DNA from 2 places in the Paenibacillus sp. J22R67 genome. Region 2 is predicted to be linked to the other one. Evidence: a T-box and tRNA genes for the amino acid it is inferred to sense, from the RefSeq annotation. Region 2 holds a T-box; the other holds one or more tRNA genes.
What was found. A T-box is a leader RNA that pairs with one kind of tRNA and senses whether it is charged. The one in region 2 lies ahead of AC58VC_RS03540 (arginine--tRNA ligase), so its partner is inferred to be a tRNA-Arg.
Positions count from the first base shown of each region.

Region 1: it encodes a tRNA-Arg, which carries the amino acid that the T-box ahead of AC58VC_RS03540 (arginine--tRNA ligase) is inferred to sense. The anticodon was not compared.

Region 1 is NZ_JCAUAX010000030.1:1,639-13,674, reverse strand. Features, by position in the region: tRNA gene AC58VC_RS38175 (tRNA-Ile) at 1-59, shown strand, start outside; tRNA gene AC58VC_RS38170 (tRNA-Ala) at 89-164, shown strand; tRNA gene AC58VC_RS38165 (tRNA-Asn) at 168-240, shown strand; tRNA gene AC58VC_RS38160 (tRNA-Ser) at 260-348, shown strand; tRNA gene AC58VC_RS38155 (tRNA-Met) at 371-447, shown strand; tRNA gene AC58VC_RS38150 (tRNA-Ser) at 460-548, shown strand; tRNA gene AC58VC_RS38145 (tRNA-Glu) at 571-645, shown strand; tRNA gene AC58VC_RS38140 (tRNA-Val) at 672-747, shown strand; tRNA gene AC58VC_RS38135 (tRNA-Asp) at 768-844, shown strand; tRNA gene AC58VC_RS38130 (tRNA-Thr) at 862-937, shown strand; tRNA gene AC58VC_RS38125 (tRNA-Tyr) at 962-1,043, shown strand; tRNA gene AC58VC_RS38120 (tRNA-His) at 1,065-1,137, shown strand; tRNA gene AC58VC_RS38115 (tRNA-Gln) at 1,152-1,223, shown strand; tRNA gene AC58VC_RS38110 (tRNA-Lys) at 1,234-1,309, shown strand; tRNA gene AC58VC_RS38105 (tRNA-Leu) at 1,329-1,408, shown strand; tRNA gene AC58VC_RS38100 (tRNA-Gly) at 1,446-1,517, shown strand; tRNA gene AC58VC_RS38095 (tRNA-Cys) at 1,522-1,592, shown strand; tRNA gene AC58VC_RS38090 (tRNA-Leu) at 1,608-1,693, shown strand; tRNA gene AC58VC_RS38085 (tRNA-Arg) at 1,715-1,791, shown strand; tRNA gene AC58VC_RS38080 (tRNA-Leu) at 1,797-1,875, shown strand; tRNA gene AC58VC_RS38075 (tRNA-Pro) at 1,881-1,954, shown strand; tRNA gene AC58VC_RS38070 (tRNA-Gly) at 1,968-2,038, shown strand; gene AC58VC_RS38065 (carbohydrate ABC transporter permease) at 2,239-3,114, opposite strand; gene AC58VC_RS38060 (ABC transporter permease) at 3,129-4,058, opposite strand; gene AC58VC_RS38055 (helix-turn-helix domain-containing protein) at 4,285-6,549, shown strand; gene AC58VC_RS38050 (extracellular solute-binding protein) at 6,768-8,249, shown strand; gene AC58VC_RS38045 (hypothetical protein) at 8,368-8,559, shown strand; gene AC58VC_RS38040 (TetR/AcrR family transcriptional regulator) at 8,771-9,349, shown strand; gene AC58VC_RS38035 (HEAT repeat domain-containing protein) at 9,444-9,884, shown strand; gene AC58VC_RS38030 (spore coat protein) at 9,961-10,593, shown strand; gene AC58VC_RS38025 (YqcI/YcgG family protein) at 10,642-11,391, opposite strand; gene AC58VC_RS38020 (DUF1989 domain-containing protein) at 11,454-12,036, opposite strand, start outside.
Region 2 is NZ_JCAUAX010000001.1:710,069-726,904, forward strand. Features, by position in the region: gene AC58VC_RS03535 (hypothetical protein) at 1-316, opposite strand, end outside; gene AC58VC_RS03540 (arginine--tRNA ligase) at 495-2,381, opposite strand; T-box leader at 2,436-2,656, opposite strand; gene AC58VC_RS03545 (EamA family transporter) at 2,705-3,580, opposite strand; gene AC58VC_RS03550 (GDYXXLXY domain-containing protein) at 3,640-5,874, opposite strand; gene AC58VC_RS03555 (efflux RND transporter permease subunit) at 6,001-9,033, opposite strand; gene AC58VC_RS03560 (hypothetical protein) at 9,136-9,507, opposite strand; gene AC58VC_RS03565 (sensor histidine kinase) at 9,536-11,092, opposite strand; gene AC58VC_RS03570 (response regulator transcription factor) at 11,085-11,777, opposite strand; gene AC58VC_RS03575 (methyl-accepting chemotaxis protein) at 11,999-13,765, opposite strand; gene AC58VC_RS03580 (pyridoxal phosphate-dependent decarboxylase family protein) at 13,771-15,441, opposite strand; gene AC58VC_RS03585 (ABC transporter ATP-binding protein) at 15,731-16,836, opposite strand, start outside.

The DNA of each region.
Region 1 (12,036 bases), on a different contig from region 2:
GTTAGAGCGCACCCCTGATAAGGGTGAGGTCGGTGGTTCGAGTCCACTAGGGCCTACCATTTCTTTTTTGATTCCAGACAAGCCTTAAGGGGCCATAGCTCAGCTGGGAGAGCGCCTGCCTTGCAAGCAGGAGGTCAGCGGTTCGATCCCGCTTGGCTCCACCATATTCCCTGATAGCTCAGTTGGTAGAGCACTCGACTGTTAATCGAGTTGTCACAGGTTCGAGTCCTGTTCGGGGAGTCCTAACCCATAAATACTAGGAGAAGTGTCCGAGCTGGCCGAAGGAGCACGATTGGAAATCGTGTAGGCGTCACAAGCGTCTCGAGGGTTCGAATCCCTCCTTCTCCGTTTCTTATAAAATAGACATTATGGCGGCGTAGCTCAGCTGGCTAGAGCGTACGGTTCATACCCGTAAGGTCGGGGGTTCGAGCCCCTCTGCCGCTACCAGTTCGTTATATTGGAGAGATACCCAAGTGGCTATAAGGGGACCCTCTGCTAAGGGGTTAGACTGCGTAAGTGGTGCGAGGGTTCGAATCCCTCTCTCTCCGTTGGTATATTTTCATTAAGCATGGCCCGTTGGTCAAGTGGTTAAGACACCTCCCTTTCACGGAGGTAACAGGGGTTCGAGTCCCCTACGGGTCACCATTTTCACTTTAGAAGTTCATTCCCATGGAGGCTTAGCTCAGCTGGGAGAGCATCTGCCTTACAAGCAGAGGGTCGGCGGTTCGATCCCGTCAGCCTCCACCATTATTCAAATTTATAAATGTGGAGCCGTGGTGTAGAGGCCTAACATGCCTGCCTGTCACGCAGGAGACCGCGGGTTCGAATCCCGTCGGCTCCGCCATTATAACTAATGAATATGCCGTTGTAGCTCAACTGGTAGAGCAACTGACTTGTAATCAGTAGGTTGGGGGTTCAAGTCCTCTCGACGGCACCAGAATTGCAAAAGGTTTTACATCATGGAGGCTTAGTGAAGTGGCTAAACACGGCAGACTGTAAATCTGCTCTCTCCGAGTTCGGTGGTTCGAATCCATCAGCCTCCATTTCTTTATCTTTCTAATGCGGCGGTCGTGGCGAAGGGGTTAACGCACTGGTTTGTGGATCCAGCATTCGCGGGTTCAAGTCCCGTCGTCCGCCCATTACCTACCCATTGGGGATTAGCCAAGCGGTAAGGCAACGGACTTTGACTCCGTCATGCCAAGGTTCAAATCCTTGATCCCCAGTTTCTTTCATGAGTCATTAGCTCAGTTGGTAGAGCACCTGACTTTTAATCAGGGTGTCGTAGGTTCGAATCCTACATGACTCACCATTTGCCTTATTTACAGCATGCGCGTATGGCGGAATTGGCAGACGCACTAGACTTAGGATCTAGCGGGTGACCGTGGGGGTTCAAGTCCCTCTACGCGCATTATTTCCCAAAAATGTTTGGGGAACCCCATTATCATGCGGAAGTGGCTCAGGGGTAGAGCATCGCCTTGCCAAGGCGAGGGTCGCGGGTTCGAATCCCGTCTTCCGCTTTTTGGCGCTATAGCCAAGTGGTAAGGCAGAGCTCTGCAAAAGCTTTACCCCCAGTTCGAATCTGGGTAGCGCCTTCTGCCTTTAAGCAAGCCGGAGTGGCGGAATCGGCAGACGCACAGGACTTAAAATCCTGCGATAGGTGACTATCGTACCGGTTCAAGTCCGGTCTTCGGCATTATTTACCTCAATTTCATACGCGCCCTTAGCTCAGCTGGATAGAGTATTTGACTACGAATCAAAAGGTCGGGAGTTCGAATCTCTCAGGGCGCGCCACATAAGCCGGCGTGGCGGAATGGCAGACGCGCTCGACTCAAAATCGAGTTCTAACGAGTGGAGGTTCGAGTCCTCTCGCCGGTATTTTTCGGGACGTAGCTCAGCTTGGTAGAGCACCTGCTTTGGGAGCAGGGGGTCGCATGTTCAAATCGTGTCGTCCCGACTTTTTACATCATGCGGGTGTAGTTCAATGGTAGAACTTCAGCCTTCCAAGCTGGTAGCGTGGGTTCGATTCCCATCACCCGCTTTAAACAAAAGATCACCTCAGGGTGATCTTTTTGTTTTGAAGGGGAAAGGAAGAGAAGCCGCAGAGGGTTCGACCGTCCGTTAGGACGCGCGTCCAAATCTACCACTAGTTGCTTCCGTAGGAAGCATGTTCAATCAGGAATTGGAGTATTCCCATCACCAGCTTTAAACAAAAGATCACCTCAGGGTGATCTTTTTGTTTTACTCTTTTACAGAACCGATCAGCAATCCTTTAATAAAGTATTTTTGCAGGAATGGATAAAACAAAACAATAGGACCAATGGTTACGATGGCTGTGGCCATTTTGATGGATTCGCTCGGCAGCTGTGCGGTAGACATGGTTGTTGAGGAAGTCTGCATTTGCTGAATCATGCTGATTTCGGAATTTAATTTGAACAGTAAGTATTGCAGAGGGAACAACTGGCTCTTATCAACGAGCATAATCGCGTTAAACCAGTTATTCCAGTAGCCAATACCATAGAAAAGCGTAATTGTCGCAAGTACGGGCAGACTTAACGGCATAAAGATTCGAAAGGCGATATAGGCGTCGTTGGCTCCATCGATCCGAGCAGCTTCAGTTAAGGAATCTGGAATTTGCTTCATATAATTCCTGACGAGAAACAAGTTGAACGGATTAAACAAGAGGGAGGGGACGATGAGCGCCCACAGGTTGTTTTTTAAACCAAAGCCCGTGCTGATCATATACCAAGGTACAAGTCCAGTGTTAAACACCATCGTGATAAAGAAAAACATAGCGAGACTATTTCGGTATTTTAAATGCTTGGCAGATAAGGTATATCCCGCCATGGCGGTGATGATAACGGCTATGAATGTACCAAGCACAGTAACGGCGATAGAAACCATGTAGCTTTGCAGCAGTGGAGAGTTACCTGAAAAGAGCATACGGTAAGCGGCAAACGATAGTTGCTGAGGAAAAAAACTATATCCATGTGTCTGGATATAACGTTCATCTGTGAAAGATACGATCAGTACCAGTAGTAGAGGTAATGTACATAATAAGGATACGATGAAAATGAAGACCATATTAGCGGCGTCAAATAGCTTTACAGTACGCATGGCGGCTCCTTTCTTTAAAACAGAGAGTTATCAGGGCTTACTTTGCGAACGATCCAATTGACGCCAAACACAAGGATAAACCCAACGATTGATTGATACAGCCCAATGGCCATGGCTTGTGCAGGGTTACCGATGGTTCGCAGCGCCCGGAACGTGTAGGTGTCGATGACATCAACGGTTGGGTAAAGCAATCCGTTGTCTTTTATGATGGCGTAGATCATATCGAAACTTCCGTACATGATTCTGCCTAACGCGAGCAAGGAAAGAATAATAACCGTGGGCATGAGCAGCGGAAGAGTAATGAAGCGAATCTGCTGCCAGCGGCTGGCACCATCGATTTTGGCCGCTTCGTAAAGCGAGGCGTCAATGCCTGTGATAGCGGCCAAGTAGATAACTAGCGAAATGCCGACATCCTTCCATACATTGGTGGTAACCAGGATCTGCACCCAGTACTGCGGCGAGGAGTACCAATTGATGGGGCTTAAATCAAACATGGTCATTGTTTTGTTAATGAGCCCGTAATTGGTCGCAAATAAACTGTAAATCACATAACTGATGATGACCCAGGACAAGAAATGCGGAAACAGGATCGTGGATTGCATGATTTTTGAGAAACGGAGACTTTTCAGTTCACTGAACAGGATTGCTAATAATAACGCAAATATGGTACCGAAAATGATAAAGAAGAAATTTAGTCGGATCGTATTGAAGGTAACTTGCCAGGCACGGTCGGATAAGAAGAAAAATTTGAAGTTATCAAGACCAACCCATGGGGAGCCCCAAATACCCAGCTTGTAGTTAAATTTCTGGAATGCGATCAACATGTACGGGAGCGTCATGTACCCATAAATAAAGGTGTAGACAGCAGCAGGGACGACGAGCAAATAGGCGATATAATTCCTTCTTAGTTCCCGGAATAAATCTTGTTTTTTAATGGCGCTCATAGTGGTACGCTCCTTAGGTTGAAATAGCGAAGCAACTGCACCTCTTCACACTAGTTTAAAGTGACAAGCGAGTAAACTTTGAATATCTTTAATCCCGTTGTTTATTGGATAAATGAGCATTTCAATTTCTCGTTATTTTTATAATTTTCGGTAATTGAATTATTTAAAATTCTTTTCTTGCTATAATAAAACGATACGAAAACGGACGATCTGGGAGGAACAACGCATGCAAATGAGAAGTAAAATGCTGAGGCATTCCGCGTACCGAAAGCTATTTCTTAGCTTTCTTTTACTAACTTCAATTACCATATCTGTCGTTTGTATGACGCTGTACACGTTCTTCTCGATGAACGCTGTTAAGGAGGTTGGCAGCATTTCCAAATCCATGTTGAGTCAAACGAGTTATGTTGCCAACATCGTCAATCAGCAGGTATATGAAATCGGCAATCATTTGATTAACAATACTGACATTGTATCGACGATGTATAATCCAGAACTTGACCGTATTAAAGAATACCGCCTTGTGAGAGCGCTTTCTGACATTCAATCCGGCTATCCTTTTCTGAATTCTATCGGAATCTATAACGGGTACACGGACCGCTACATGAACACGAAGGGCATCACCCGGCAGGACGAGAATGAACTTTTACAAAATATTAATCACGAACGTGAGAAAAAATACAGTAAATTGTATCCCCGAACGATTCATGACCCTGTGTCGGGCCTTGACGTTAATGTATTAACTTTTGTACTGCAACCAGGGTATAATTCCTATTTGCCAAAAAAGGGCGCTATCGTCATCAACATGGAAGAGAAGTACATACAGAAATTAATTCAAGGCATGAAAAACAACAGCTCAAACTTTATTATGGTGACAGACGATCTAGGGACGATTTTCTCCCACAGTGATGGGGCGCATTTCCTTGAAAATAATGTCAGGGATAAGTACATAAGCGATACAATTCATTCCAAAGAAAGCAGCGGTAATTTTACAACGGAGATCGATGGGGAGAAGCATTTGGTCAGCTTCGTGAAATCGAACGAATTAAATTGGTATTTCATCAGCGTTAATCGTTATAAGGATTTGTTAGCTAATCTGAATTATATAAAAGGGGTCGTGCTTGCCATAGCATTGTCAATGTTTGTGTTATGTATGGCCGTATCACTTTGGCTAACGAATCAGATGTACAACCCGATGGAAAAACTGCTCAGGAAAATGATGTCAGTGTATAAAAATGACGATTTGGACACTACCAAGAAAGTAAACGAATATTTGTTATTAGATGAAGCCTTTCAAAATATCGCTGACAAGATAGCATTTATGGGTCCAGCGCTGCATATTGCCAAGAAAAGTTACCTGCTCAATTATTTTAAAGGGAGTCAAGTAGACTTGAGTAATCAGTATCGCGAACAGCTGCGAGGACCGTATTTCCTAGTCATGCTGCTCAAGATTGATGACTTTGCAGATTTCAGTAATAAGCACTCGGAGAAGTCACAATCCTTAATTCGATTCGCGGTATGTAACATTGCCCAAGACTTGACGGGTATGGAGGCTGTGGTCGTGGAGGCAGATGAAATCGGTGTTTTGGGGCAGTTGGAAACAGACGTTCCTCAGACTGAGCTCCCTAGATTGGTTGGAGAAATTCAAACGAATGTGAAAAAGTTTTTCAAGATTTCTGTAACTGCTTCAATTGGCTCTATCGTTCAAACTGACGCAGATATTCGCAACTCGTATGCTCATGCCAAAGAAGCGTTGCAGCAGCGTTTTTTTGCTGGTAAAGGACAGATGTTTACATATGCTGAGGAAACTTATGAAGCCAAAGAGGAGTTTAAATATCCGAGTAATTTGGAAAAAAGGCTCATCGAAGCCATACAAATCTCTCATCATGAAGCTGTCCAGAGTGAGATGGAGGAATTAATCCAGTATGCAAGCCAACTGCCTTATGACCAAGCACTGTTATGCTTAAATCAGCTGATTATCTCTATGTATATCCATTTTGACTTGTCTGCTGTTGGAAATCATGAAGCGAAGCATTTCATTGAAATTGCAACGAGTCTGACCAATTATGAATCTCTACATGAAGCGGCTTTCGAATTAGAACAAGTGTGCTATAAGATCTGCGACAACATAAAAGCGAAGTCGAAGGGCCGCCAGAACGATATTGTGGAGGAGATCAAGGAGTTTATCGATCGAAACTATGCGAAGCCCGATATTTCACTCGAGGGTCTCTCTGAACAAGTGCAGCTGACACCGGGATATTTCGGGAAACTGTTTAAGGCTTACTGCAAGATGTCTTTTAATGATTATTTAAAGCATGTACGGCTAGAGAAAGCAAAGGAATTACTGCTGGAAACAAACGAATCGGCAAATACGATAAGCGAGAAGATCGGTATTTATAATACGACCTATTTTTACACATTGTTTAAGAAGAAATATGGGGTTTCTCCTGCACAGTTCCGATCTGATGCTCTGGGTGAGAAGTTAGGGTGATGCTATTTTCTAATTTGTAAATGAATCCCCTAAATTTGAAATCGGTAAATCTCTTTTATTTGAAGCGATTATAGGTTTTTTAAGTTTACCTATCATGTGGGTGGCGGCTACGATGGACCTGTCATATAAATTGGTTTATAAGGAGTGGGTTCAATTTGTACTCAAAGTCCAATAAGTTCAAACGTTCTTGGATTTGGCTGCTTTGTATCACTTTGATCATGTCGATACTTTCTGCCTGCACGAAGTCAGCAGACCCAGCAGTAAGTACACCAGCAGATCAGTCTGGATCTAAGGCTGGAGGAACAGAGAAACTCATGGTGCGCTACGTGATGCCGGGTACGGCGCCACAGGATCAAGCTATGGTGGAAGAAGCGATCAATAAGAAGCTTGCGCAAGATGGTTTAAACCTTACTTATAAAGCCATTTACATTCCATGGGACGTTTGGGATCAGAAAACAAACCTCATGATGTCGACCGGCGAGGAATTCGAAATCATTCACATCATGCATGACCTGAAAGGCCCTAACGTCCTCGCAAGCAATGGGGGTATCATTCCAATTGATGATCTGCTTGCCAAGTACGGAGCTGATCTTAAGAAAAGTCTCCCTGATTGGGTATGGGGCGCTGCCAAAATCAATGGGAAGACATATTTTGTTCCGGATTTCTGGACGGATACCGCGAATGCAGATGGCATGGTTACCTTTAGAACGGATCTATTAAAGAAGAACAACCTTCAACCGCCGAAATCGCCGCAGGAGCTGCTCACGGCAGCAGAAACAATTAAGAAGAATTGGCCTGAGGACAATAAGGACGTCTATATTCGTGTATTAGCGGAAGAAACACCTGCCTATCTACACACAACGTACGACACCTATCCATTTGCCGTATTCCAAGATTTGATCTCCGTTGATCAGCAGGGCACTGTGAAGCCATGGATCGAAACACCGGAATTTAAGAAGGATACACAATTTTTTAGAGATGCCTATTTGAAGAAATTAGTGAATCCGGACATTTTGACGGTACCTAAGGAAGTATCCGCTAAAGAAGAAAGCAATGGTAGAATTCTGTTCCGGGAAGGCGAAGGAATCGGAGGATCGAAACTGCTCGCTGAGAAAGTCCCGGGAGCCGAGCTCGATATGTATTATTTAAACGATAAGCCGAAATTCCGTTCTTACGGGGTGCGAAACTCTAACGGGATTTCCGCAACTAGTAAGCATCCGGAAGCGGCGATTCAGTTCTTGAATTGGCTGAATCTCAAGCAGGAGAATTTTGATTTAGTTTTATACGGCATTAAAGATACACATTGGAAAGATGGCGGCGCCAACAAAATGGAGTTGCTGAAAAAGGATGATAAGAACGCACCTGCTTATCAGCTTCAGTTTTGGATGCTGGGCAACATTCAGATGGGCAGATGGACTCCAGATACGCACCCTGCCTATGTGAAGGCCAGAACCACGGTTGAGCAGAATGCAGTAAACAGTGTTGTTGTTGGCTTTAATTTTGACGCGAGCAAAGTAGGCGTTGAGTACGCGAATTGCTTGGCTGAGCTGAAAACAAGTATTTATCCGATTAAGCTGGGGCTTGTCGACTACGATAAGGCATTTCCGGATGCCCTTAAGAAAATGAATGCTGCAGGCTTGCAAAAGGTCGTTGCCGAGTATGACAGACAGTTCAAAGAGTGGCAGAAGAGCAATAAATAATGGTAATAATTAAACTATCCGAAACGAATATAAATGACTAAGACAAACAGACAAGCATGGGCGAATATACATATACGGATTCATCAAAAGTTGATTTTCAACTAGGAGGTGTTTCGGTATGGTTTTTTGGATAATCGTCGTTGTCATTGTTGTAATCGGTTTGTTAATCTTGGTTAGCACGAAGAGGAAATCCGCGGTAGAGTCAACAGCAGTGAAAACACATAAGGAGTGCTCCTACTGCAATGAGGAAATCGAAATCGATGCGGCAGTTTGCAAGTACTGCAGGGGGATTGTCGTAAGCTCTAGCTAGCTCGATACTGATAAAAGCAAAACTCAAAACCCTGAGGCGGCCTGCCTCAGGGTTTTGAGCATGAATGCTGTGTTGCGGCATTCGCAGTGTAACGGTTCGAACATTCATATAATATTAGACCGATGGTCATTTAATGAATTGAACAAACATGCAGTTTCCTCTATACTTGGAACATACAGCGTATACATTAGCGATAAACGGAGATGACCCAATGAACCGTGAGGAAAAAAAGCGGGCAACGCGCAAAAAGATCATAGACACAGCGCTCGAACTATTTGCGGAGCAAGGTTACGAAGAGACTACGGTTCATCAGATTACGGAACGAGCTGGTGTGGCGAAGGGAACGTTTTTCAACTATTTTGCCACGAAGGAAGAAGTGTTCTGTGATATTCAGACATTCTGGGCGTCGACTGAGTTCGTTAAGCTGAAGGATAAAAGCGGGCCGATTCTCCCTCATTTACGGGAGTTCCTTATAGAATTGGTAAGGCTTGTGCCGTATACTAGACAGCTTGCCCGTGCGCTATTTCAAAGCAATCTTAGTAACGAGAAGTCACTGTCCAATCAGCTGGAGATGTTGGAAGAGCTGAAAGTAGTGCTCATTCCTCTAATAGAAGAAGCACAGAAACGAGGGGAGTTCTCAACGGTCTTCCCGGCAGAAATGATCGCGGATCAAGCCATTCAAACTTATATGGGTGTATTAATTACCTGGGGAATGGGGATGGGCGATGACAAGCTTAATACCCAAATGGCAGTCAGTTTCGAACTATTTTTTCGAAGTCTGCAGCCGTAAGTCCATTTCATTGGCGCTTAGCCCCAAAAAAGTGTAACATCATTGTAGTAAAAGAACATGCGCAAATTGCAGCAGTCGAAGGAGCTTGAGTCAGTTGAATATAGAATTAAACAATGAAGTGCCAGCTAATTTTGAAGAGTTAAAAAAATCCGCGAATCGTTCCTCCAATTGGAGAGAACGTCTGGATGCTGTTGAACAGTTAGGTCAATGGAATGATCAACAGAGCATAAATATTTTGACCCGTATCCTAACTAACGATGCCGTGTATCCCATTCAAGAATTAGCTTATCGCAAGCTAAAAGCATTTGGGGAAGATGTCCAGCTGCCGCCGCGGAAAAAAGGGGATTTGGTCAAAGGAGCAGGCAAGGTGTTCGTGCGTATTAAAAAGAGCCTACCGGAAGGTCATAGCTTTGAAGCATTCAAAGAAAAGCTCCAAAAAACCAGAACGGATGTGTACGATACGTACGAAGGGGACAAGGGTGCTGACTTTGATAAGTGGCTTGAAACCACTTGGGCCTCGCTGCTGCTGAAGTAGGAGAAATTGTATAATTTCCGTCATTCTAACTCATATTATCGAAGTTACCAATCCATCAATTAAAGGAGACTTCGAGATGCAGCAGCAAACACCATATAACAACATGAATCAAATGGCACCTAACATGAACCATGGGGGACATGAGCTCTTTGATTTGCACGAAGTGTTAGCTTGTTCCATTAATGTACTGGATCAGTTTATGATTTTCAGACAGTTCGTCCAAGATCCTGAGCTTCTGGACATTTTGGACCATCAGTACAGCTTTACGCTCTACCACTACAATTTAACGGCAGAGTGCTTTACTACGGGACAGAAGCCGAGCGAAGAGACGCAGACCTACATGATAAGGAATCTGTCTCAGCCCATCTATGGGATCAAGCCTACGCAGCCCAAAAAGCCGAATCAATCGCTGGCTGATGTGAAGGACGCTGGTATTAGTGCGCATATGCTGGGGCTTATTAAATCTCATGCCTCTCTATTGACGATGACTTCCGTTGAGGTGACGAACCCTGCAGTTCGTCGTGTACTAGCCTCCCAGGTGCAGAATTTTATCGAGATGGCCTATGAGATTTTCTTGTATCAGAATAGAAATGCCTACTATCAGGTTCCACAGCTTGGGACTTCGGATATGCAGAAAATGCTGAATACCTTCGTCCCGGCCCAAGGCATGCCGCAGATGCCTCCAAATAATCGGGAAACGATTCATTAAAAAAAGATAACCAGCTTCGGTCCGCATAGGCCTTGGCTGGTTTTTTCATTACTTCTTTTTCATGGCCATAGAAGCAAAAGGGCATTTAGGAGCTATACTTTCATCATCACGCAGGAAATATTGCTCCCATTCCAGATTGTCTGCCTGACCGTACCATTTGAGTGAGGGATGTGCGGGAACGCCGTCGTACTCGACTAGTTTTTGGCGAATTAGGTTTTTCATATTGCGTCCGAAAGCGGTTGAATCATTAATTTCTTCGAAAACCCATCGGGGCTGGAAGGTGATTAGAAAATAAGGCGTCCTTCTGCTTCGGCGAACTTGATGGGCAGGTGTCCCGCAAAAGGCGAAGTACGGATGGCCACTATAACAGAACTCCCATGCATGGTGGGAGGGATCTTGAGGAATGTGTGCGGGCCAAGGAACCGGATCTGTGGCGCTTACCCGGCTCAAGACGGACCAGAAGACTTGCTCGTAATCTTCCACGGTGAATTCAGCCACCATGTCTTCCGGCGTTTCGAAAAATAGTACAAGCGAAGCAAACCGGCCGGTATCACGGGAGCATTCGCCGTATTGTTGCAGCAGCTGCGCAGCTTCTTCAATGGCTTGATCAGATCTGGGATCTGCTGCAAAACCGAACCGCAAGCTGTCGGTGAGAAAACCCTGCCGCCCTGGTATACAGGGGTACATCCGGTCTTCATCCGCAATCATATGCCCGAACTTGCGAAAGGCATCTTGCTGCCAATCAGGCAGCTCACCTACATAGCGATCCAGCCAACTTTTGGATTTCAAATGAACCATAACCAAACCCTCCTTCTTCCATTCGGAGCATAGTATGCTGAGTGGAAGAGTTGGGTGAATGCCTACATAATCTCGATGTCAATAGGTGTGCACTTGAACCCATTACATGCGCTCTCGGAGCACGGACAAGCAGACACAGCTATGATTAAATCCATTTCCGCTCGAAGTTCAATATAATCTCCAGCCTTCGATAACGGCCTCTCTATCGTGATTTCCCCTGATGGTTCTATGATGGTATTCATAAACAAATTAATGGGGTAATGTTGGTCAGGGATGGGAATTGCGAACTCGGCTAGGGCCTGATTCAGGTTATGATAGCAGCTTGCATGGTCTTTTTTACTATAGAGCACTTCATACATTTCGCTGCGGCAAGCTGGATTAATGAAATCATGCTGACCTACGCGATCAGTTACTAGGGTTAGCATTGGCTTGTATGTATTGGTATAAAGCAGGTCTCCTGGCTTCAATTTCAATTTATGAAGGGCATCCATCGTAACTCCAGGGTCCAAACGTTCTCTAAAATCGTCTACACGATAGGCGACAAAGTCGGCAACCTGCTCGCCTTCTACGTCGGTTATTCTAACCGTTTGTCCTTTGCTGAGCTTAAATCCAAGCCCTTGTGTGGGCGGAATTCGCCATTTTTGT
Region 2 (16,836 bases):
CCGGGCTTCGCAGCAAGTCCACAAAGAAGGAAGAAATCCAGAGTCCAGCATTCGGATTTGTTTGAAAATTTCTCATAATTTCATTTAAGAAAAACCCACATGACGTGAACTTCTCATCTTTTTTAAGTGTAAAAGCAAACATCGGGCCATACGTTGGATTATTTCCGATTTGTCCCTCGACTTCATATTCGGGAAATTGCGCTTTCATAACTTCGTTCATGTGCTGAAACCAAGTCATAATGATCTGGGCCTGCTCTTGTTCCAAATCTTGTGCGTTATTTTCTTCGGTTTGTGTTTCGATCTCTTTTTCTGTCATTGTGGTAAAAGCCTCCTGAATCATTCATATTGGCACGAATATTCCTATTGTACCGCATTTGATCCAGATCAGAAAGCTATTGTTGCATTTTTAAAGACGAATGCGGACGACACCAACCTCAGAAGCGTTCACCGAGATCGAGTTAGGGGAGCACAACAGGCTCTTTCAAAGGAACTTTCTATAAACGCTTAGGAGTCGGCATACCAAGCAGCTCAAGAGCTTCATGAAGGGTAGCCTTTACCGTTTGAGTGATCCATAAACGGTGAGAGATGCTCTCTTCGCTCCCTTTTAAAACCGGACAAGCGCTATAGAAATGATTGAACAGAGAAGCCAATTCAAACGCATAATGACAAATCAAGCTAGGAGCCAATTGTGAAGTGGCATTCTCCAACGTTTCCGGCCAGTAAGCGATATGCCTAAGCAGCTGATATTCCTGATCTTCCAGAAGGTTTCCATTGAAAATGGCTTCGACGGTTTGGAGTTGATCATCTTTCTTAGCTTTGTCCAAAATACGGTTCGCTCTCGCATAGGCATAAAGCAAGTAAACACCTGTATTCCCAGTCACTTCGGTAGCTTGCTCCAGATCAAAAATCACTTCCGTTTGCAGCTGATATTTCAGCAAATAGTAACGGATCGATGCCGCAGCGATGGATCTGCTCGATATTCCCGCTTTTCTTGAACGTTTGGCATCTATCACTTTCTCCATGCGATCAAGAAGATCAGCGACTTTAATGCCAATGCCTTGACGCCCTGACATCGCATAGGAACTTTTGCCTTCGGAAGTATCCAGGCCAAGTCCTCCCGCTGTGTCGGGACTCAATGAAACAACACCGTAGCTTACATGCTTGAGCTGGCTCGCCTGCTGCTGATAACCAAGAACTTCTAGGGCCAGCTTCACCATTTCTTGTGGATACTGCTGACGATAGTCAATGACATTAATGACCATATCTGCGTGCCCAATTGTTTTCTTACTTCCTTGGGCAGTCGTTGACCATAGGCCGTCCTCCCATTTTTTATACACAAAATCATTTTGAAGCAAACCGAATTTCCACAGATGATAGGCGATATCCTTCGCTGTGTAGGTGAGAATGCCATTGGAACGAACAAGCACTTTATCCCCTTGAAAATCCTGGTTGTCTGCTGGAATTTCTCCCCCTTCATCGAGGTTTTTCAATACCCAACAGCCTGCCAGTTTCCCCTCAGTCACCTTGTGAAACATCTCCGTTTTGCTCAGCAGCTCAAAGGTTGTATCCCAAAACCCTGCACGAACAATGCTGCTTTCCCAAACCAGCACATCGTAGGAGATACCGAATTGTTTCATTTCATCCAACTGCTCACGCACAATGCGCTCTGCGACCAGTGCTCCCATCCACGCAAGATTTGATGTCCCGCTCTCAATGGCATGTAGGACCACAGAACGCTGCTCGGCTAGCTCTGGCTGCGCTTTATAAGCTTGGTTCACCTTGGCGTAGGTTTCCCAACAAAAATCTCCAAATCGCGGGAAACTCCCCTCGGTTTGCGTATGAAGAATACCTACCACCGTATCTGCTAATTGATTCCCAAGGTCATCAATATAGTTGTGAACCTCTACTTCGTACCCAGCATGCGAAAGCATACGCGACAACGAGTCACCGATACAGGAATTTCTCAAATGACCAACATGCGCGGCTTTGTTAGGATTAATGGAGGTATGTTCGACCAACACTTTAGTTTGATTGCTAGGAGTAGCGCGCTTAGTTGGAGCTTGATATTTTCCATTAGCCCATGCATCCCAGTTGATATAAAAATTTAGAAAACCAGGTGCAACAGCAGCTGCCTTGCTGAACAAACCTTGGACAAGCCCGTTCTGTTCGATGCGGCTTTGAAGCTCCCCAGCGATCTGCAAGGGGGATTTGCGCAATATTTTGGCCAAAAGCATGGCGATGTTGGAGCTGTAGTCTCCATGCTCCGGGTGAGCTGGATGCTCGGTTAGAATTTTCAAATGGGCTGGACGCGGGGTCCCGGATTCCTGGAACATGGCCTCGACGTGCTGCTCAATTTCAACGGTTAATAGCTGCTGAATCATGGTATTTTCCTCCCAAATCATATAATTTGCATACAAAAAAGCCCCCGTCTCTAAATAAGAGACGAGAGCTGTTCATTCCCGCGGTACCACTCTAAGTGTTAAATCAGCAGATTTAACCCCTCCAACGATAACGGCTTATGCCGGATCTCCCTACTACTCCGTTCGGAAGACCATTTCCCAGGTCCGTTTCGTTCCTGACATTCGTACCGGTTCCCACCATTCCCGGCTCGCTGCGACTGTCCGACAAGAACTACTGTCCTGTTCATCAATGTTACATATCAAGTTATGAATTGACTGAATATTACTTTAATATTCCCTAGTTGTCAAGAGGCAACTAATTTCATCATTAGGATGCCAATGAACGCCAACGCCAATCCAGACTGTTCCATCATCGAAAATTTATCCTTCAAAACAAATCGCGTGTACAGAAGCACGATTAGTACATTCAATGCGACAACAGCAGATACTAAGCCTGCTTTGCCATGATCAAATCCATGAATAATGAAAATCATGCCGACCACATTCGTAATGCCCACGACCATCCCGAACAGAAATGTTCGTCGTTCCGTCCAGCCTGAAGCAGCTGCTACTTTTACCTGTGTATTGTCCCCTTGCTTCTGATCCTTCAACCACCAAAGTCCAAAACAGATGGTTCCAGTTGCAAACATACAGAACAATGTCGGAAAGAGTGGAGCCGATACCAAAGTCGTCCATTTACTGGACAAATCATTGGCCGCAAAAAGAATCAGAGCAAGCGCTCCCCATCCTGCGCCTTGCAAATTTTTGAGCGTAATATCATTGGAATAGCGCACGACTAAAATCCCGATAACAATAATGACAAAGGCTAGAAACTGCATGATGTTAAGTCGTTCGTCCCAAATCAGATACGCAACGAATACCACAACGACGGATGGCAAACCAGTGAGGATGGCGACCAATGACGCTTTTCCTACGGCAAAACCCTTGAACATACTGGCATTAGCCCCAAAGGAAAACAGCCCCATTTGGACACCAATCAGCGCAGACACCGTCCAAGCTTGTTGTAAAAGAAGGGCGCAAATGGCGCTTATTAACGCCCCCATGAAAAATGTGCCGCATAGCAGCACATTCCGATTTAATGATTGCTGGCTGGACCAGTGATACAGAATGCCTCGCAGCCCGAAACTGAAAGCCGCAAGTACGGAATACATGAGCCACATCCGAACAGCTACCCCTCTCTTTTGCTTGCAAAGATCGGGTTATTTTACCACATTAATTCTTATTGAACAACACTTTGTTCCAGGAGAAGGCGCTCAAGAATGGCATCTCCGCCAGCAGAAACTTTCACTTCCGCGAACTTCGCATGTTGTTCGTAGTTACGGCCAGTTCCTTCTGGGATGAAGTAAGTTTCAATCCCATAGTCAATCCCCTCGTACCCCATTCGAGTACCGTTAATACGAACTTCTCCTGGGCCAAGTGGCTCGCCTTTCGTATAAACGCGGCTGAATTCATACACACCTGTAGCTGTGTTCGGAGCAAGCACAACAGCGATTTTTTGCTTTGATGGCACATCACCATTTTTGGAATCAAAGATAGGCGGCTGAGAAATCGTGTAGCGCAAACGTACATAATCACCTTGAATAAGCGAACGCGGGTCAAGCGGCTCAAGCTGGAGCTTGATGAGCTGCCCATGAGAGAGCAGGTACTCGCTTTTGCCAATTTGTATCGACATGGCCGCGATTTGCAGCAGCACCAGCACCGCAATAAGGAGTCGGTTCGCTTTATGATTTGGCCCAGCACTAGCTTCTGGTTCGGCAGCTTCAAGGCGGTGTCTTTTTTCATACCAAAGAGTAAAGATCAGAATCAAGATTCCAATCATAGCGAGCGTAACTGATTTATGCAGCAGCTTCCAAGCTAAATCGTAGTATTTGTAGACAAGGAAAGCTGTCCAAAAGCCCATCGACCACGCGAAAATCCAGCGGATCTGCAGCTGCTTACTAACGACTAAGGCAAGCACCACAAGAACAAAAAACAGTGCATTGGCGATGTAATACCAGGTAGACTCGGTTATGAAGGTTAGTGCAAACAATGCTAATAGAAACGAAGGGTAGCTGCTATAGAGCACTGGCTGCCTAACTGCAGCGTTCTGAATAACCTGCCCGCCTGCAAACAGGAGGAATAATAATCCTGCAATGACTGTCAAAATGATAACACTGCTATTGATCCAATTGGATAGGATCGCGGCTGTAATCAAAATTGATGCAAGGAAGAAAAAGATACGATGCACCGTCCCGGCAATGTAGATAAATGCAGCGATTGTAAGCGCTAAGAAAGCGAATAGAGCAGGGACATTTTCTGCAAACACAGCCGCTCCCGCTCCAAGAAGCAGTCCACTGATGAGTATTGTGTACCGGACTAGAGCATTTAACTTGTTCAATAAGATCATGCCAGTGACAACAACAAGTCCAAAACCCATTAACACATTCTCTGGGTTCTCAAACCCGAGCACCAACGTAACAATTCCAACAACCGTCAGACTGCCTAGCAGCGAACCGATGATGACAACGGAAACCGTGAGAACGCGCACAATCCATTTGGTAAAATCACCTTCCGGTTTATCGTGCTCACCTGCCTCGCTTTCGAGTTCACCATTCCTTGGCTTCTCGGCAGGCTGCCAGGCACGAATAAATGTCATGAACTTCACATTCGCACCGATGAACACAATCACAAATATCAAACTTGCGATGAAAAAAAGCTCGTTATAATGGTGAACGATAAGCTCAATGTATTTGAATGTAATCGTGGCTGAAATCCATAAGCCTGAGAATAACAGATAAGCTTTGTTACGTGTCTTATGGGAATACCAAACTGCTGCCGTTAGAATAGCAACCAGGGGCAGATTCATGAACACCCCATAATCTTCGAATGCGTACGAATTTGAAAGCATGAGCAGTATGGCTATACCTGCTTGAAATGAAATCCATTTCAAAAACGATGAATTTAACCTTCCACGCTCTGTTAGCAGATAGAGAATTCCGTTTGCGATAGCTAACCCTACCCAAATCGCGATTTGGACAGCCTCCGAATCCGATCTTCCTTCCCATTGTGGGAAAAAGTAAAAGCAATAAGCCAAATGCCCAAGAATATACGATAGGATGTAAAAGGGCTGCCACCTCGTCCATATGGCAAAAAGAAATGCCGGGATGAACCAGATCGCAAACAACGTGTAGCTATCGGCATGGGAGTTGTAGGTTTGCCCAATGAGCCCAGCCCCTACACCAAAGGATATGCAGCTTGCAAACAAGCTAAGCTTACTTAGAAACTGCCGGCCTGCTTGATTGGAAAGCCAAACTGATAATCCATAGAAGCCGAGAATAAGCAGAAAAGCTGGCGCGAATTTCTCCCAGCGGTTTAATTGCTCCCAGTTTGTTGCAAAGAAATATACAATGGCAGTTAGAAGGGAACTGGCTCCCAGCACATAGCCTAATTGAATCGTAATCCATTTCGAGTTCATGATGCGTGGCCTCCTCTCGTCTTACTTCTCATTGTACTTGAGATATACGTTTTGAGAAGTACTAACTATTCCTAGTACCCGATCATTAGCCTAAAGTAACGCATCAACCCGTCTCCTTCCAAAGTTTCACTTACGGCCCTTCCCCATTTTCATGGAATAAATCCATTCATACACAATAGGTACAACGACTAGGGTGAGCAGCGTCGAAGTACTTAATCCCCCAATAACAACGACAGCTAAACCTTTCGAGACGATCGTCCCTTTAGATAGACCTAGCGCTAATGGCATCAAAGCCATAATGGTCGCACCTGCGGTCATCATAATCGGTCTGAGGCGTGTCATCCCCGCTTCAATCAACGATTGACGCAGCGGATGGCCCTGCTCAGCAAGCTGTTGGACCCTGTCGATGAGAACAATGGCATTGGTGACGACGATACCGATTAACATAAGAAACCCGATCAGGCTGGTGACGTTTAGTGACTCTCCGGCAACCAAGAGACCGAATAAGCCTCCGATTGCAGCAAGCGGCAAGCAGAAAAGAATCGAGAATGGTGCTCTTGCATTCCCAAATGCGAGTACCATGACAAGGTACACGATAAAAATAGACGCTCCCATGGCCATGAACATGTCCCTGAAGCTTTGATTAATATCACCCGACACTCCCTTTACTTCGCGGCTTACGCCCAAGGGCAGCTCAATCTTGGCAAGCTCCGTCGATATTTTTTTACTAATTCCGCCTTTATCGGCACTGTCGATTTGAGCCGTCACCGTAATTACCTGCGACTGCATCTCCCGACTAATAGAGACTGGAGCGTCAATTTCTTTAACTTTAGCGATCTCATTAATTTGCACAAGTTTACCACTCGCTGACTTAAGTTTGATACTGCCTAACTCATCTATCGAATCTTTGTATTTGTTATCCAGCATTACCTTGGTCGCATAAGTGATGTTATTAAATTTAAGATCACCTAACTTTTCTTCTTTTACCCAACCATTCACGTCCTCCAGAACTTGAGCCGCAGTGAAGCCGTACATCATCGCCTTGCCTTCATCCACGGTAATCTCAACTTCTGTCTTTGTTTCGCTTAGGCTGTTTTTAATCTCCGTAAGCTCAGGGAACTCTCTCAGTTTATTCTCAATCTGCCGAGCAGCCTGCTGTAAATACAGCTGATCATCTCCTGTTAATAAGTAGGAGAAGTCTACGCTGCTTCCCGTGCCAGGTCCAAAAGCGAATACTTTACCGTTCACTTTGGCATCTTTGGGAAGAAGCTCAACGATTTTTTGCTTATATTGTTTAAAAGCCAGCTTAGCGTCTGTATGCGCACTCGATTCCGTGTAAATATCCGCCCAGTCAGCCCCCATAATCGCTTCGTTGTAGCTAAAAATGGATTGACCCGAGGCATTCTTGGCATCTTTCAATAAAGTTTCGATTTCTTTGGATTGAGCATTCATCATTTCGAGCGATGTGCCGCGAGGCATCTGAATCGTAAAAACCATTTGTCTCTCCGACTCGTTGGCCGGCATAAACGAAGTTGCCAGATGCGGCACCGTCAGCACAATGGAAAGAACAAACAAAAACGCTGCAAACAACAACGTCTTTATACGGTTGTTTAAAGACCACTCTAACATTCTTTGATAGTGAAGCATGTACGAATTCACTTGCTTCTCATTCTGATGCGGAATGTTATTTCCTTTAAGCACCATCAGCTTCGCCAGCATCGGAATGACCGTTAGGGCAACAAGCAAGGAAGACAGAAGCGCACAGATCAAAGTCAGTGCAAACGGACGGAATACTTCGCCGACAACGCCGCTGACGAAACCAATCGGTGCGAAAACACCAACCGTTGTAAGGGTCGAAGAAGTGATGGCCGAGGACACCTGCTGCGTAGCCAGCCTGATAACCGATTCGCTGCGTTCCTGCGCCTTCTGCATCTGGCTGTAAATATTTTCAATCACGACGATGCTGTCATCAACGACCCGTCCAATAGCAATCGCCATCCCCCCGAGCGTCATTATGTTCAATGAAATACCAAGCGGGTTCATAAATAGCAGCGTAATCAAAATGGAAAGCGGTATGGAGACCAGTACAATGAAGGTCATTCGCACATTCCGTAAAAAGATCAAGATCATGAAAGAAGCAAGAAGCGCCCCCAGCCCGCCTTCCTGTACCATCCCATGAATAGATTCCTTCACAGATGTTGCTCCATTCAATACAAGATGGAACTTTACTCCTTTCAATGACTTTTGCCAGGATGCAATTTGTTTATCTACTTCTGCGGCGAATTCTACCGTATTCGTATCCTTTGTCTTGTAAAGCAATAGGGTAATCGCCGGTTTGTCGTCTAGTCTGGCCGCAACGGTGGATTCGCTGATCGCTTCCACTCTCGCGATTTGCTTAAGCAGAAGCGTGTCGCCTTCAGGCGTTCTTATTTTCATATTGTCCAGGCTGTAAATGGAGTCCAACTGTCCTTTTACCCGAAGCATCTGACGATTGCCGTTAAAATCAACCGTGCCTGCCGGACTGGACACAAGTCCTCCCTGAATAAAGCCGGATACCTCTCGCGGTGTAAGGCCGTATCGGTTGATTGCAGCGCCGTCCAGCTTAATGGTAAGCACCGCTTCCCGGTTGCCAAATGAATCTATATGGTCAACACCTTTAATACCCTCTAGTCCAGGTAAAATCATATCCTTGAAAGCCTGCTCCAGTTCCGTTTGATTCGTTCCCGCTTCACCATAAAGCGCCAAGTGATAGATAGGCTCGGAAGCGAAGCCTGACGTTAACACCTTTGGCTTCTCAGCTCCTTGCGGAAGCCGGACATTTGCAATCAGACTTTCCACATCTTTTTTAACATCCTCAGGCTTCTTGCCTTGCTCTAGCCCGATAACAATTTGCGAGTAATTATCCTGCGAACTGGAGCTTACATTCCTGAGCCCTTGCATTCCTGCTACTGCTTTCTCGAGCGGTTTGGTAACCAACTCCATGACGTCCTTTGGCGGAGCCGTGTAATCAGTCGAAATAATAACTCTCGGATAGGAGATATCCGGCATACTTTCTACCTTCAGTTTCGTGGCAGCGTAACACCCCCCTGCGATCAACAGCCCTATCACTATCCATACAGCCGCAACATTTTTCATCGAAAACTCCGTTAGTTTCTTCAATCTTTTGACTCCTCTCATCATGGGCTGCCTAAAAAAATGCATGACAATAAAGCCGATTCTACCTTAGGGGCAATAATCGGCTGTGTGTGCATATACGGGATGCTAATCTTTTTTTACTACATTAATCGTGTCCTCCTCCTTATCATTCCATTTGATATGAAGCTTAAAGCTATCTTCGTCTACATAAGACGTTTCTTCAGTAGACTTTCCGCTCATTTTCAAATTTTTCGAGCTCGTTTCGCTCTTGCCACTTTGATTAAAATTTTTACTTTCCATAAAAGAGTAACTGACATTTTCAACAGACTGACTGTCTTTTCCAATATACGTGATTACAAATGATTTCTCATGATCGGAAGGAAGAACTGAACATTCCACTTGCCAATCTTCCGTTTTCCCGGTAAATTCGATAGGCTTCGAGCACCCTATCAATCCTAGAACGCTGACTAACATCAGACCTACAAACCATCGTCTCATAGCAAATCCCCTTTATGCGTCTATTTCATTAAACAAGCTTCAATTTTACGAAAAAATGAATCTGTCCGTCGCTTTGCTCAGCCCAAATGGCCCCTTCATGCGACTCCACAATGCTTTTCGCAATGGCGAGCCCCAAGCCCGACCCTCCGGTATTCGAAGAACGTGAAGTGTCAACCCGATAGAAACGATCAAATAACTGATGTAAGGCATCATCACCAAATGGTTCTGATTGATTGCTAACTTGCAGAGTGACATACCGATGATCATGGAGCAGTCTGACAGTAATTGCCCCCGGTTTCAAGCTGTACTTAAGCGCATTTCCTAGAAGATTCTCGAAGACACGAATCATTTTATCCACATCGATACGAACCAACAGCTTCTCCTTCGGAATCGTGCGGGTGATCGCAAGCTGCTGCTCCTCAGCCGGTGTGACAAACTCCTCAATCAGTTGGTCTAATAGTTCGTTGATTGCAACCCCTTCTTTGTAAAGAGGCTCATCGTGATTCGCTAACTTCGTAAATTCGAACAAGTCATCAATGAGCAGCTTCAACTTTTCGGACTTATTATAAGCAATACTAATATAGCCAGCCGCCTGCTCAGGTGTTTCGTAACTCTTATCATGCAGCAGCCGCAAATAACCCATAATAAGCGTCAGAGGCGTGCGTAAATCATGAGAAACATTGGTAATCAGCTCGCGCTTCAAACGCTCGTTCCTTCTTTCCTCCTCAATCCTCCTCTGCAGATCCTCCACCATGAAGTTCATATCTCGGGCTAGGGAACCAAGCTCATCTTGACTGCGTTCAATGACACGGTAATCCAAATTCCCCGTTGCAATGATGCGCAGACCACCAGCCAGTTCCTCAATGTGGCGCATTTTCTTTTGCGTCATGAAGTAGAACAAAAGGATAAAAACAGCAACAGCGCTCAGCAAGGACAGCGGGCTTTCACCCTTTTGATAGGTAATGTGGGGTTCCGGGATGCCGGAGACAAGCAGATATGATTTCTGCCCCAAATAGGTTACAGGGTAAAAACTGGAAAACTCTTTTCGGCCATATTCCTGGTCCGTTCGGGCATTCATTGCGTTATTTATCACATTGTAAATTTCAACATTTGTTTCCGGTGCGTTCTGACTTCGAAATACGACCCTACCTTCCTGGTCGGTTATGAGAACCTTGAGCTTCTGATCATTCATTCGGTTTACATGATCTTTTAAGAACTCTGTCCTCTCTCCCAAACTTTCGTTATCAGACAGATCGCTTTGGTTTGGGAAGGACGATAGTTCACTAACCAAGCTGCGGGCTTCACTATCTATTCGTTCAATTCCGAACCTATAGTCAATAATAGCCTCTCGACGCATTTCTCCAAACAAATTAACACTGAAGCCATAAGTCAACGATCCCGCCAACAAACAGATGGCAAAGGTCAACATCAACTGCATCCGTAAACTTCTCTTCACATGCCCCATACTAATCCTGTACAGCGTCCTAACCAAGATAATCAGCTTTCTAAGGAGGTTAAAAGGGAACAGAGTAAATGGAAATCGGTTCAACTTGGAGTAAGGATCGAAATCGTATGGATTATTCAACTTTGTAGCCAACCCCCCAAACCGTTTTTATAAATCTCGGATTTCTAGGATTTTGTTCAATTTTTTCTCGGATTTTGCGGATATGCACCATAACCGTATTGTCGGAGTCATAATAGGCTTCCTTCCAGACGGTTTCGTACAGCTTTTCCGAACTCCAAACCATCCCTCGGTTACGCACTAGCAGCTCAAGAATGGCGAATTCCCGGGGAGTCAACCTAATTTCTTTACCCTCCAGCTTAACCTCATGGGTCAAAGTGTTGATCGTCAGATCATCCACTTCAAGCTCGTGGTCTTTGTTTATATGCGGAACATTAAGCCTGGTGTAGCGACGCAGCTGAGATTTAATTCGAGCAATTAGCTCCAAGGGATTAAATGGTTTGCTCATGTAATCATCGGCGCCTGAACTTAAGCCCCAGATTTTATCCATATCTTGACTCTTTGCAGAGAGCATGATGATCGGCATATTTTTCTGCTCGCGGATTTTAAAACAAGCCTCGATCCCATCCATATTCGGCATCATAATGTCGAGAACGATCAGATCTATCTCTTCCTTTTGAAGAACACGCAGGGCTTCCGCCCCATCAAATGCGCGGAGCAACTGATATCCTTCATTTTTCAAATATATGGCCAGCATATCTATGATTTCTTTCTCATCGTCCACAAGTAGTATCTTGGGTTGTGCCATCCCGAGTACCTCCTTCACATTTCTATGTAAATAAACGTATCAAGTTAATCTTGTAAATACAATCCAATTGTTGATAGCTATCATGAGACTTAGTATAGACACTGAATCTTAACAGAATATAGGGACAATTCTTAAGATTATCTTAACGGAGTAGTAACTTGAAGAGAGGCACGCAAGATCAAAAAAACCAGCCGAGGGCTGGTATTTCAATTCATATTCATTTAGTTAGATATTTTAAAGCTTTTTACCGACTTTTGCAGATCAACTGCCATCTCTGCCAACTGGCGAATCGCGGAAGTAATTTCCTGAATGGACGCGCTCTGCTCTTGAGCTGCAGCAGCTACTTCCTCATAACCGGCAGATTGCTCCTGCGTTATTCCGGAAATTTTTTGCATCACATTGGAGATAATCTCGAAGGATCTTACCGCTTTTTCAAGCGTATCCAGCAAATGATCTGTCCGCTTAGTAAACACGGATATACCATTGAAAATAACCTTGAAATTTTCATACGTATCATGAATCCAGGTTTGACCCTGTTCAACAGCTTGATTGCCCTGGACAATACTTTCCATGACCAGATGGCTGTCTTTTTGAGTACCTGAGACGAGCCCCGTAATCGAACTTGCAGCTTGCGAGGATTGCTCCGCCAGCTTCTTCACCTCGCCGGCAACAACGGCAAATCCTTTGCCTTGTTCTCCAACACGAGCCGCTTCAATCGAAGCATTCAAGGCCAATAGATTCGTCTGCTGCGCAATCTCTGTAATAATGTTGATAATCGCTCCAATTTCCTTCGAACGACTTCCTAATTGAAGTGCAGCTTCATGCGATGATTTCATCTCTTTTTGAATCACGTTCATCTGATGCAGCGTTTTCTCTACAAGCTGTTGACCATCAACCGATTGCGCCCCAACTTTGTGCGCCATCTCCTGCATTTCTTTGACTTCGGTCGTTACCTCCGTCAGTTCTGAGTTGATCTCAACGATCGAGGAGGTACTATCCGAAATTGAATTCACTACTTCGCTTACGCCGTCATACATGCTGTTCATGGAAGACGCAACTACGCCGGCACTCGAACTCGATTCATCTGCAGATTGATACAATTGCTCGGTAGTATGGGTAAGGATATGGGATGAATTGTACATTTGGCGAATCAGAGTTTCCAAATTGCTCCTCATCTGGTTAAACGTAGTTGCCAACTTTCCGATTTCATCTATGCGCTGGATCACGACTTGTTCAGTCAAATAGCCAGCTGCAACTTTCTCTGTTACATGCATGAGCTGAACGACCGGTCGTGTTACACTGCGGCTGATCAAATAGGCGATTATACTGCCACAAGCTACAACAAGTAGGGTTAGGATCAGCGTCGACCATAGTAATTTCTGCTTCGTTTGCGGTATGACTGACGCATCTAGATCGATACCGACAATGCCAACATTATCGCCATTTTTGTTTCGGAGTGGTGCAAATATGGATTTATGAATGCCGTATTCATCTTTGTAAATGTGGCTGATTATTGGTTGATCCTCGGTTATTGCTCGATTCATGTCTGGTGTAAAAGGATATTCCGTGCCGTAATCATCATCAACCCCGGTTAACAACACGATTTGATCTTTATTTTGCGATTTCGTCAACACATAGACATTCTCCAGCGTATCCTGTTTCTTGAACTCTTCAAACTGCTTTTTAATTCGTCCATAGCCGGGCTGCATGGTATCTGTAATTTCCTCTGGACGTTCAGGAATGACTGCTAAGTAATTAGTAACATTTTGAATACTCGTCGTTAATCTCAGAACGAACTGATCTTCCAGCTTTGTCGATAAGGTCTTGGTGATCCAGTATCCGGAAAGGGAGAATACCAAACTGACCACCAGCAGCAGCAGAACAATGCTGAGGGTCATTTTAACCGCAATATGTTCACGTACCCAGTTAATCACTTTAGTTACGAAAAGATTGGCTCTATCTGTCCGAGCTTGCGTTTGCGTGGCCACTGTTGTTACCTCCTACTTATCGTAGATGTTTCAGCATATTTCTCATAGACTTGCGAGACGAATGTTTTTAAATATTGCACGATTTCTGGTACATGTTTAACCTCCGTATAGGGAGAGATAACAAAGATTTTGGTCGCATATAAGGCCGTAAAACTCCCCTCTTTCGTAGGTACCAGCAAATGCTTTTTGGTGTCGCCAAAAAAGATACGGTCTCGCTGATCCCCCAGAACTTCAAACAAGATTTCATTAAACTTGTTGGTTCGTTCAAGCTCATTTAGCGAGCAAGCACCCGAAATCTCTTCCTGAAAGCGCGAGCTCCCATCTGGGTAGAGTCGAAATAATGTGATAATACCGGGATTATCCGCATTAACAATGACAGCCTCTGGAATTTCCAGACGCAGCGCTTCTCGGAACGCGAGATTAACCTCAACGAATTGAGCTAAGAGCTGCTGATACCCTTGAATGCCAAATGCAAGAAGCGCGCTGTAAATGCTAATAGAGCTAGCCATACGAGAGCATTCCAACGTATATCCGGTATGATACTGACCATAACCACGATGCCCGACATAAGGCGTTTCATCCGGATGCAGATCCATCAAAGATAAATCTGCGGCCTCTTTTAAGAGAAAAAGACTTGTCAGATAGGGCGTTTGCCCCAGCTTTTGAAAATCAAAGCAAAGCGAATCCGCCAAATGCAAATGTCTCATCCGGCTATGTATGGCTTTTAGCGCCTGCAATACCTCGTCTTTGAAATCAAGCGGATTAGACGTGAAATCGTAATCTTGGAAGAAAGCAAAAAATCCGCCTAAAGCCGAGTCCGCGTGGATGTGCGGTCTCTGAAGCCCAAACTCAGCAGCAACTTTGCCAGCTGTTGCCTGGATTTGCTCCAAATCGTCAATCCCCATGGCATCCGTCGTGCCTGTCGTTGCGACAATATAGACCGGGATTCCGCCTCGGGCGATAACCTCCTCCATCTTCTGCTGCAAGTCGCTCACGTCCATAGAACTGTCAGCCTTGGTGCGAACACGGATCAATTTATCGCTTCCAATTCCCGTTGCCTCCACAGATTTGAATAAGCTGTAATGGGCAGCATCGGAACAAAATGCATATAAATTGTCGGGAACGCCTTTCTGCAAAGCCTCCGGAACAAATTTGGCAATCGCTATACGCAGTCCTGAGAATACGGCTCCCTGACCGCCCCACGTTGTGTATCCACCGCTTTTCATGGCATCATATCCGATTAATTTCGACATCATGCTGATGACTTTTACTTCCGCCTCCGCACCTGCAGGACCGTACACATCCCACAGATTGTTGCCATTAACCATAAACGCTGCAAGCATGCCCAGAATGCCTGGTATGCTGGCCATCGGTAAAATGTTGGTTAAAAAATATTTGGTATGATAAGGATGATTGTGCAGCAGTTCCAGCAGCTCCGAATTAACTTCCTCCAAGGGCATACTGTCAGCCGGGATAACGCTATTTTGGATGAGGTTGTTATAAAAGCTGTCTGTGCGGTCTTTCACTCCGCTAAGGTTGACGCCATCCGGGTTTTTCAGCACATCGACACCAGTCAAAATTTGTTCCATTAATTGCAAAATCATTTGGCGTGATTGCCCGTTGCCATTCTCACTAGGAAATAATTTCTGTACGTTTGGCAATCTTCTCTCTCTCATAATTTCCTCTCCTATCGATAGAATCGTTTAAAGAAAATACGCTTGAAAAACGTCGCCCCAGCAAAAACCTCCTTACTTCGACATAAGTCGACAAAAATCCTTACATTTTTATACATTAGTATAGTACAGCAAAATAAATATAACAACACAATTTACCAATTATTCTATTTAAATAGTACTTATGATATATAATTCATATACTGACATTTAATAACCATCGGTAGATTAAAAAGGATAAAAAAAGCTTTATCACCATGTCCAATAGGAAGGTGATAAAGCTTGATAAGGTTTAAGAAATGGATTGCGCCGCGTCCATACTCCCTTGGGAGTGCAGATACAATTGCTCATAATAGCCATGCAGAGAAAGTAATTCCGCGTGGTTGCCCTCTTCAACAATTTGCCCTTGACTCATGACCAGAATGCGATTCGCGTGAATAATCGTCGAGATCCGGTGGGCAATCACCAGTGTTGTTCTTCCCTCTGCAACAATCTGCAGAGCCGACTGGATCAGCTGCTCCGTTTGGGAGTCCAAATTCGCTGTAGCTTCATCAAGGATCAATATTTTAGGCTGGAAAACAATGATCCGTGCAAATGAAATCAATTGCCTTTCACCCGCAGATAAACCGCTTCCTCTTTCTGAGATGCGCGTCTCATACCCATCCTTCAGCCTCGCTATCAGAGAGTCCGCGCCAACCAATTGGCAGGCCTTGATGACATCCTCACGTGCCACGGTTTCATCAAACATCCGCACATTATCGAGAATGCTGCCGGCATATAAATAGGGCTCCTGCTGGACCAACCCTACGATGCGATGCAAATTAGCCTGCGGTATATCCCGAATGTCCGTGCCATCAATCCGGATGCTTCCTTCCCGCACATCGTAGAAGCGGCAGAGCAAGGAAATAAGCGAACTTTTGCCCGCTCCCGTCGTACCGACAATTCCGATCATTTCACCGGGCTCAATCCTTAGCTCAAGATCGTCAAGAACAGAGATATCCTTCAAATAGCCAAACTTCACATGGTTAAAATGGATCTCGCCCTTGACCTTAGGCAACGGAATCGTCATCGCATTCTGCTTGTCATTCACGTCCGGCTGGGTAGCAAAAATGTTCCAAATCCGGTTCATTGACACCGTCGTAGACTGGAGGGTATTCCACTGCTGCGTGATATTATTAATCGGTTGAAAAAACTGCCGAATATACGTGATAAACGCATAAAGGACACCAAACTCAATCGTTTTATCGAATACGGCCATTCCACCAACCCAGGTGATAAAAGCTACCGATAAATTTCCTAAAATATCGAAGGATCGGTTAAATAACACGTTCGTGCGGATTTCCCGCAAGTTGGCCTGAAAGTAGCTTGAGTTTCGATCCACAAAACGTTTCATTTGTT